3 regions of the Erwinia sp. 1181_3 genome follow, and region 2 is predicted to be linked to each of the others. Evidence: riboswitches for the same ligand, from Rfam matches in the RefSeq annotation. Region 2 holds a riboswitch; each other region holds the start of a gene.
The links. Region 2 has a riboswitch for thiamine pyrophosphate ahead of FY046_RS05220 (TenA family protein). Riboswitches for the same ligand answer to the same signal wherever they lie in the genome.
Positions count from the first base shown of each region.

Region 1 (3,213 bases), on a different contig from region 2:
CGGGCGCTGGTCGGGCTTAAGGATGCCCCGGAAGAGCTAGCGCCAGGCGATTACATCTGCTATCCCGCCGATCGTGAGCATATCTTTAAAGCGCTGGAACCCGACACCCTGGCACTGCTGGTGGCAGAGCAGGGATAAAGGGAGGATGGGGACGGAAAACCGTCCCGTAATCGGGTTTTTATACCGTGTCGCTGAATAGCGGTTGACGGGGAGTTATGATTCTATCGAACCGATTTTTTGTTGAGACTATTCTTATCGTTAGCTAGAATGCGGCCTGAAAAAGTGAAGGTGTATTATCATTTCTACATAAAATGTGTATTTGCTTTTAATAAAGCAATCTGGGATTTAAATCAAAATCGGTCAGGCTGACGTTCAGAATGTTCTGGCCGAAATAAATTATAAAATGGAGTTAAGAATGAAAGGCATCAGTAAACTGGTCTGGGCAGGTCTCGCGCTGAATATCTGCTATCTCGGCGCGGTAGGGTATCTCACTACCCAGGTGGGAGATGATGAGTTAACTATTTTTGCACGCAATGTGATTGCTTTTTTACAGTACTTCTCCATCCCATTTTTAGTTTCTATTTTATTGCAGATCATCAGTTTGCCCCTGTTATTCAAAAGCCCAAAGTGGGGACTGGCGCTGGCTATCATTGGCTCGCTTATTATCCTGCCATTAAGTATGGTTTTCCTCGCCGGTTATATGTTTAGCTATGAAAAGCATTGCAACAAGGGCCTGGAAGTATTTTCACCCAATGAAAAAAACACACCTTCACGGGCTTTGATTTTTAAAACATCGATGTTCTATGTGCAGGGCGGGATTTCCCTTGCTATCGGATTGTTTATTCTGGCCGATGGTGTGAGCGTTGGCGGATTATTAGTCTGTACCGGGATCATTTTTATCTCAAATGCGATGCGTTTAAAGCAACGCGTGATGATTGGGGTGTCAGGCGATAAATTGATCCTGACCCCGGCGCTGTATGCTGAAACCTGTCTGATCCCGCTAACCGATGTCACGTTAATCAAAGAAAATAAAAATGTCTTCAAACTGCATATCCACTCTGCTGGTGTTGACAGGAAATGTAGCTTTAGTAAAAAAATGATCGCCGGAGAGAATGCTCAGGCAGACCTTGCGGAGATTTTGTCAACATTGCCGAAAGCGGACAGCGAGGCTGTGGCGGTGAGTGACAAGCCTGAATAACCTCCAGCCCGGGCGGCGGGAGACGTAAAAGCTTGTTTCTCTACCATCTAACTGGCATGATTCTGAAGGGTGATTATCGCAATGGTAATTACAACGCATTGATTTTACTATTTAAATGACTCGGGGTGCCCTTCTTCGTGAAGGCTGAGAAATACCCGTACCACCTGATCTGGATAATGCCAGCGTAGGGAAGTCAGATGCCCGACCGGCATCGCCTTCTTGATCGCCGGTTGGGAGCATATATGATCCAACCTGAACGCCTGAGCCACGCCGATGTGGCCCATTCCCTGACGCTGTTTCAACAGCAATCTCCCCTGATTCACTGTATGACCAATGATGTGGTGCAAACCTTTACCGCCAACGTGCTGCTGGCGCTGAGGGCTTCCCCGGCGATGGTGATCGATCAGGACGAAGCCGCGCAGTTCAGCGCCATTGCTGATGCCCTGCTGGTAAACGTTGGTACGCTGACCCATTCCCGCAGTGAAGCGATGCGGGCAGCGATCCATGCGGCCAGCGCTGCCGGACGACACTGGACATTAGATCCGGTGGCGGTAGGGGCGCTGGATTTCCGTACCACTTTCTGTCACCAACTCCTGTTACTCAAGCCCGCTGCGATCCGCGGCAATGCTTCGGAAATTATGGCACTGGCAAAACAGGCGGTCAGCGGACGGGGCGTAGACACTCAGCATGCGTCAACGGCGGCATTACAGGCAGCCGTTGCGTTGGCGACGGAAACGGGGGCGGTGGTGGCGGTTACCGGAGAAGTGGATTTTGTCACCGACGGTGTGCGCACCCTCAGCGTCAGCGGCGGTTCCCCACTGATGACGCGCGTGGTCGGCACCGGCTGTGCGTTGTCCGCCGTGGTCGCCGGATTTACCGCGCTGCCCGGCGATCGTCTGGTGCATGTCGCCAGCGCCTGCCACGTGGTGGCGTTGGCGGGAGAGCGAGCAGCGGCAGCGGCGCAGGGGCCGGGCAGCTTTATCCCCGCGTTCCTCGATGCACTGTATCAACTGAACCCGGAGGCACTGGTATGAAACGGATTAACGCCATGACCATTGCCGGAACTGACCCGAGCGGTGGCGCCGGGATCCAGGCCGATCTGAAAGCTTTCTCTGCACTGGGCGCCTATGGCACCAGCGTGATCACCGCGCTGGTGGCGCAGAACACCACGGGCGTGCAGTCGGTCTATCGCATTGACCCGGCATTCGTGGGCGCGCAGCTGGATTCGGTCCTGTCGGATGTGCGTATCGACACGATAAAAATCGGTATGCTGGCAGAAAGCGCCATCGTTGAGGTGGTTGCCGAACGGCTGAAAGAGACCCCGGTGCCCTGGGTGGTACTGGATACGGTGATGCTGGCAAAAAGCGGCGATCCGCTGCTCTCTGCTGAGGCGGTTGCCACCTTACGCGAGCGTCTGTTACCGCAGGTCTCCCTGATTACGCCCAATCTGCCAGAAGCCGCCGCGCTGCTGGCCTGCGATCCGGCACGCGATGAGGCCGAGATGCGTGAACAGGGCAGGGCGCTGCTGGCGCTGGGCTGTCAGGCGGTACTGATGAAGGGCGGCCATCTTAGCGAATCGGAAAGCCCGGACTGGCTGTTTACCCACCAACTTGAACAGCGGTTTACCGCGCCTCGCATTATGACGCGCAATACGCACGGTACGGGCTGTTCGCTGTCGGCGGCGCTGGCGGCACTCCGTCCGCGACACGATGATTGGGTTGCCACCGTACAAGCGGCTAAATACTGGTTGCAGGGGGCGCTTGAGCAGGCAGACTCGCTGGAGGTCGGCCACGGGCATGGCCCGGTGCATCATTTTCATCAGTGGTGGTGACCACGATGGTCCGCGTTTTTTTGTGCGGATCGTTCTGAAAAATGGAGTCAGCAATTTGCCTTAATAACAGTTTTGGGTCCACCCTGTTGGGGTCAGGAAAACTGACCCGCGGGCCATCAAAATGGCCCTCACACATTTTAACAGGAGTTATCATGACGGACATCGTACAGTTATTGGGCAAAGA
Region 1 covers NZ_VTDE01000001.1:671,718-674,930, reverse strand. Annotated here, with positions in the region: gene FY046_RS03085 (helix-turn-helix domain-containing protein) at 1-138, shown strand, start outside; gene FY046_RS03080 (hypothetical protein) at 416-1,198, shown strand; TPP riboswitch at 1,310-1,406, shown strand; gene thiM (hydroxyethylthiazole kinase) at 1,441-2,232, shown strand; gene thiD (bifunctional hydroxymethylpyrimidine kinase/phosphomethylpyrimidine kinase) at 2,229-3,029, shown strand; gene fbaB (class I fructose-bisphosphate aldolase) at 3,182-3,213, shown strand, end outside.
Region 1: it holds a riboswitch for thiamine pyrophosphate, as region 2 does, so the genes downstream of both, thiM (hydroxyethylthiazole kinase) here and FY046_RS05220 (TenA family protein) in region 2, are expected to answer to the same signal.

Region 2 (3,213 bases):
CACGTGCGCTGGTGGCGATTTTTCCGCTCATTCTGCGGCCCTCAGCAACTGCTGCAACAGTTCGGCCTGGCTTTTCAGCACGTCAGCATCATCCGGCGCACGGGGCGGCTGGCCACCAATGGTGTGAGTGTCGTCGATCCCGGCAGGATAACCAGACAACACCAGCAGGTGGTGACTCAGACGGCAGGCTTCCATCGGGTCATGGGTAATCAGCAATACGGTGTGGTCGGCCAGCAGTTCAGCGGCCAGCGTCTGGATTTTGGCCCGCGTCAGCGTATCCAGCGCGGAGAACGGCTCATCCATCAGGACAACGGGGCGTCTTTCATACAGCGTACGGGCAATCGCCGCCCGCTGGCGCATGCCGCCGGAGAGCGCCGCAGGGAGGTCGTTGCCGTGTCCGTGCAGTCCGACGCGTTCCAGCAGATGGGCAGCCCAGGCGGCATCCACGTTTTCGCCGCGCAGACGCGCACCCAGTGTGATGTTGTCGCTGATCGACAGCCAGGGATAAAGCAGATCTTTCTGCCCCATATAAGCAATACGCCCGGGCAACGGCAGGCCATCGCTACCGCAGACGGTGCCGGAGGTGGGCTTCGCCAGCCCGGCGATAATCTTCAGCAGGCTGGTCTTGCCGCTGCCGCTGGCCCCCAGCAGGGCAACAAATCGCCCCGGCGGGAGGGTAAAACTGAGACGGTCGAAAATCTGACGCGGGCCGAAGCACAGCGTCAGATCGCGCACCTCAATGCCGGGTGGGTTCATGTCCGGTGCACCGCATTCAGTCCCATCTGCCAGAATGCCGACTCGAGGCGCGTGGCGGTGGTGAAAATCTCAGACAGGGCGGTGAAGCGGCTTTCGGCCCCGCGCTGCTCACCGACCGTTTCCAGTAAACCGAGGGCGGCACGAACGCCGTTCAGATAGTCTGCATCACCATAGTTGCGGATCCAGGAGGCATAAGGGCTGCCTTGTAAAACCGTCTCCGGGGCGTTCAGCAGGCGCAGGCCAATCTCGGCGTAGCCCGCCACACAGGGCAGCAGCGCCACCAGCAGATCCAGCGCATCACCCGAGTGACCGATATCCAGCACGTAGCGGGTGTAGTTCATGGTTTCCGCCGCTTCCGGTTCGCGCATGATTTGCGCTTCGCTCAGCCCCCAGCTTTCGCAGTAGCCAACGTGCAGCGGCAGCTCAGCCACAATGGCGTTCAGCGAAGCCGTCGCCGCGCGCATTTCCGGCAGCGTGCGCAGTTTGCTGACCAGCAGCGCCCAGGCACGGGCAAAGTGAATCAGAAAAAGATAGTCCTGCGTCAGATAACGACGAAAGGCGCTCTCGGGCAGCGTGCCGCGTGAGAGTTGGTGAATAAACGGGTGCGCCACATAGTCCTGCCAGTCGTTACCGGCCTGCTGGCGTAAACGTCCGTACAGACCCTGGCTGAAATCAACAGGCTGAATAGTTTTAGACACTGAATCCCCTCATTTAAGTGGAGATCCGGGCACGCGGAGGTGTGAACAGGGCAGAGGTAACTGCCAACCCGTCCCTTCGCTGGCATGACCCAGATCAGGTTCAAAGGGTTCGGCTTGTTACGCCATCTCAGCCCATACAGGACACCCCTCGGAGGGCTCTTTTATACGGGATTTCATTTTTCATTACAATCCACCCGTCAGACTTCGAGCCGCAGATGCGTTGGCTGCACCTCGAATTATTTTGGGTATATACTGCTAATCAATCGTCATTTGTTTCACCCCACAGGATACCCCCATGAAAAGTATTGGATTTCTGTCGTTCGGCCACTGGACCCCTTCGCCGCAGTCCGGCACCCGTTCGGCGGCCGATGCGCTGTTGCAGTCGATTGATCTCGCGGTCGCCGCTGAAGAACTCGGTGCGGACGGTGCTTATTTTCGCGTGCATCACTTTGCCCGCCAGTTAAGCTCGCCGTTCCCGCTGCTGGCCGCCATCGGCGCGAAAACACGCCGTATTGAGATCGGCACCGGGGTGATCGATATGCGTTACGAGAATCCGATGTATATGGCAGAAGATGCTGGCTCTGCCGACCTGATCTCCGGTGGGCGTTTGCAGCTGGGCATCAGCCGGGGTTCTCCTGAGCAGGTGATCGACGGTTGGCGCTATTTTGGCTATCAGCCTGCGGAAGGGGAAAACGAGTCGGATATGGCGCGTCATCACACCGAAGTGCTGCTGGATGTGCTGCGTGGCGAAGGCTTTGCCAAACCAAACCCGCAGCCGATGTTCCCGAACCCGCCAGGGATGCTGCGCGTGGAGCCGTTCTCGGAAGGGCTGCGTGACCGTATCTGGTGGGGGGCCGGTTCCAATGCTACCGCCGTCTGGGCGGCGAAACTGGGGATGAACCTGCAAAGCTCAACGCTGAAAGATGATGAAACCGGTGAGCCTTTCCATATCCAGCAGGCGCAACAGATCCGCGCCTACCGGGAAGCGTGGAAAGCCGCCGGACATACGCGCACCCCGCGTGTTTCGGTGAGCCGCAGTATCTTTGCGCTGGTGAATGATATGGACCGTGCGTACTTTGGCAACAGCGGCAAAGAAGGGGACAAAGTGGGTTACCTCGATGAGAAAACCCGCGCCATCTTTGGCCGCAGCTACGCCGCAGAACCGGACCAGTTGATTAAACAACTGGCGCAGGATGAAGCCATCGCCGAAGCCGATACCCTGCTGTTAACCGTGCCGAACCAGTTGGGTGTGGACTACTGCGCGCACACTATTGAAGCAATCCTCAAGCATGTGGCGCCCGGCCTTGGCTGGCGCGAGTAGCACGTGCTGTCAGGCTCTCCCGGTATCCGGGGGAACCTGACAACGATGATCTTATTCACACTCGCCGGGGCGTAGTCGGTTTAAAACGAGGTCCACTCTTCCTCAAGGGCTTTAGACGTTTGTGCGCGGAGGGGAAGGGGGTTATGGCTTGAGGATCCGACAACAAACTCGCCTTCATGCACCCGGCTGGTGTTGATCTTAAAGATAGCGACCATCTCACTCAGTTTCTTTGCCTGCTGCTCCAGCGAAATAGCGGCGGCAGACGATTCCTGAACCAGGGTCGCATTTTGCTGCGTGGTCGAGTCCATCTCGGTCACGGCTTTCCCTATCTGTTCAATGCCCTGACGCTGTTCGTGAGAGGCACTAGAGATTTCATCGATAATCTGGCTGACATGGCTCACGGAGTTGACGATATCTCCCATGCTGTCACCGGCTTTA
Region 2 covers NZ_VTDE01000002.1:194,658-197,870, reverse strand. Annotated here, with positions in the region: gene FY046_RS05230 (ABC transporter permease) at 1-31, opposite strand, end outside; gene FY046_RS05225 (ABC transporter ATP-binding protein) at 28-756, opposite strand; gene FY046_RS05220 (TenA family protein) at 753-1,442, opposite strand; TPP riboswitch at 1,509-1,613, opposite strand; gene FY046_RS05215 (LLM class flavin-dependent oxidoreductase) at 1,750-2,775, shown strand; gene FY046_RS05210 (methyl-accepting chemotaxis protein) at 2,856-3,213, opposite strand, start outside.

Region 3 (3,213 bases), on a different contig from region 2:
GGGGAAAAGCTCCACGACTCATATTTGTTCCTCTGATTTCAGGGTGTCGGCGCGATGATACAGTTCACTGCCACGGTGACGAAACTCGTCAGACATCTGTGCCATACCTATTTCGATCGGCCGTGCTTCGGCCTCCTGACGTGCGGCGTATTCACGCACTTCCTGGGTGATCTTCATTGAACAGAATTTGGGTCCACACATTGAGCAGAAGTGTGCCACTTTGCCGGATTCCTGCGGCAGGGTTTCATCGTGATATGCACGGGCAGTGTGCGGATCGAGGGCGAGATTAAACTGATCTTCCCAGCGGAATTCGAAACGCGCTTTCGACATTGCGTTATCACGAATCTGTGCTCCGGGATGGCCTTTCGCCAGGTCGGCTGCATGGGCTGCGATTTTATAGGTAATCAATCCCTGTTTGACATCCTCTTTGTTCGGCAGGCCGAGGTGTTCTTTGGGTGTCACGTAACATAACATCGCGCAGCCAAACCAGCCGATCATGGCGGCGCCAATACCGGAAGTGAAGTGGTCATAACCCGGAGCAATATCTGTCGTCAGGGGCCCCAGCGTATAAAACGGGGCTTCGTGACAGTGCTCAAGCTGTTCCGTCATATTGACGCGAATCATCTGCATGGGCACATGCCCAGGGCCTTCAATCATCACCTGGACGTCATATTCCCAGGCAATTTTGGTCAGTTCGCCCAACGTGCGTAATTCTGCGAACTGTGCTTCATCGTTGGCATCCTGAATGGAACCCGGGCGCAGGCCATCGCCCAGCGACAGCGAAACATCGTAGGCGGCGCAGATTTCACAGATGTCGCGGAAATGCTGATAGAGGAAACTCTCTTTATGGTGAGACAGGCACCATTTCGCCATAATTGAGCCGCCGCGCGAAACGATACCGGTCAGGCGTTTGGCGGTCATCGGTACATAGCGCAGCAGCACACCCGCATGAATAGTAAAGTAATCAACGCCCTGTTCAGCTTGTTCCAGCAGTGTGTCGCGGAAAATTTCCCAGTTGAGGTCCTCTGCCACACCGTTCACTTTTTCCAGCGCCTGATAGATGGGCACCGTGCCAATCGGCACCGGGCTGTTACGCAGGATCCACTCGCGGGTTTCGTGAATATAACGCCCGGTGGAAAGGTCCATCACCGTATCTGCCCCCCAGCGGGCTGACCACACCAGTTTTTCCACCTCTTCTTCGATGGAAGAGCTGACCGCGGAATTGCCGATATTGGCGTTAATTTTCACCAGAAAGTTGCGACCGATAATCATCGGCTCCGATTCCGGGTGATTAATATTGGCCGGGATAATCGCGCGTCCTGCAGCAACCTCCTGGCGAACGAACTCAGCAGTGATATTTTCAGGCAACTGTGCACCAAAGCTGTGACCAGGATGCTGTTGCAGCAGCACCTCGCCGCGAATGCGTTCTCGTCCCATATTTTCACGGAGAGCGATAAATTCCATTTCCGGGGTGATCATGCCCAGCCGGGCATAGTGCATCTGAGTGACACAGCGGCCTTCCAGCGCCCGGCGCGGACGTGGCAAATTATCAAAACGCAGATGATCCAGCCCTTCATCTTCGAGGCGTTGCTGGGTGTAGGTAGAGCTGAGTTCAGCGATCTGTTCGGTATCACCCCGTTTGATGATCCAGGTGCTGCGCAGCGGATTTAGCCCTTTGTGAACATCAATCGCCGCCGCCGGATCGCCGTAGGGACCCGCTGTATCGTAGACCGGTATCGGTTCATTCGCTTCCAGCAGCGGTTCGTCTTTGCTACCGCCCACGGTGGTCGGGCTCAGTTGAATTTCGCGCATCGGCACACGGATATCCGGCTGCGAGCCGGTCAGGTAAATGCGTTTTGAATTGGGGAAGGCAGTGCCCTGCAGGGAGTCGATAAACTGCTGTGCTTCTGCACGCTGTTCCCGGCGGCTGGTTTTTTTCTCAATGAAAGGTTTTTCAACGGTAGACATAGCAAGTTCCTGATAATAATGCGGAAGTTTGCTTGCCTGGAGGCGGGAGTAATGAGAACGATGTGACAAAATACGGTATCACACCGTAATAGCTGATTTACTCTTGTTCCCTTCGCAGGTACTAACCTGATCAGGTTCCGCGGATCCCGAATTAACGGTCTCAGCCCTGGGGCACTCCGACAAGATATCGACTGGTTTTTCAGTCAACGTAAGGGTGAGGCATGCCTCGCCCTTACCCCTCAAGCATAAAGGGGCTTTTTGGAAACTACAAGAAGTTCACATTCTGATAACGAATCAGGCAGGGCGAGCAAGCGAGCACGAGTTGGCAGCGCTTTGATTATCATCATTTTTTTCTAAAGCCAGCTTGATGAATTTATCCTCCAACGTAAATCGAGCCTCCAGCGCTTCACCGACTACCGATAATGCCCGCTGAAATTCAACGCAGTTATCATCATCGATGGCTGTTTCCAGATGCGAATCATAAATCTCCATTATCTGATCGGTATTGGCTTTTAAAGAGGGGTAGATTAACGACGCTTTCGCCAGTTGCTCGGTCCCTTCCAGTTCCTTGATAAAACGTTCGTAGACGGTGAAATGACCGGTGGAAAGGTAGTCCACCAGATGCTGGCAGAATGTATCCAGCGCGTTTTCATCGAGCGTCGTCAGCGTTTCCTTGTTAGGCTTAATGCCAGCCATTTGGTAATAGGTAACCAGCAACTGCTTGCGGGAGCGCAGGCAGAAGTCTACCAGCTCACTGCATCCGCCGACGCGCGCGGTGAGGACTTCTAACTGGTTAAGCATGTTCAACTCCGTGAATGTTATATTTTAACGTCTGACCTCAATCCAGTCTTTAAGCTGAGGATGATGAGCAAAATGATGGAACAGGAAATTTTAAGCGTAGACGCTGGCTGGTGGGTTGTCAGCCAGGAACATAAAATTTGGTTACCAAAAGGTGAGCTGCCGCATGGTGATGCGGGCTCATTGGGCCTGACAGGGCGATCAGGGGCGCCGATTGGAGAGTGGCAGGGCGAGAAAGTGTGGCTGATCCGCGGTACGTATCCTCAGGATATGGGATCGCTACGCCAGTTGCTCGATCAAGATACGGGCCTGTTCCAACTTGCCGGACGCGGTATTCAGTTATCAGAATTCTATCGTTCACACCGTTGGTGTGGCTACTGTGGCCATGAAATGCACCCCAGCAAAACCGAATGGGCGTGTCTCTGCGGGCATTGCCGGCAGCGTTAC
Region 3 covers NZ_VTDE01000018.1:16,992-20,204, forward strand. Annotated here, with positions in the region: gene thiE (thiamine phosphate synthase) at 1-22, opposite strand, end outside; gene thiC (phosphomethylpyrimidine synthase ThiC) at 19-1,968, opposite strand; TPP riboswitch at 2,059-2,157, opposite strand; gene rsd (sigma D regulator) at 2,263-2,769, opposite strand; gene nudC (NAD(+) diphosphatase) at 2,845-3,213, shown strand, end outside.
Region 3: it holds a riboswitch for thiamine pyrophosphate, as region 2 does, so the genes downstream of both, thiC (phosphomethylpyrimidine synthase ThiC) here and FY046_RS05220 (TenA family protein) in region 2, are expected to answer to the same signal.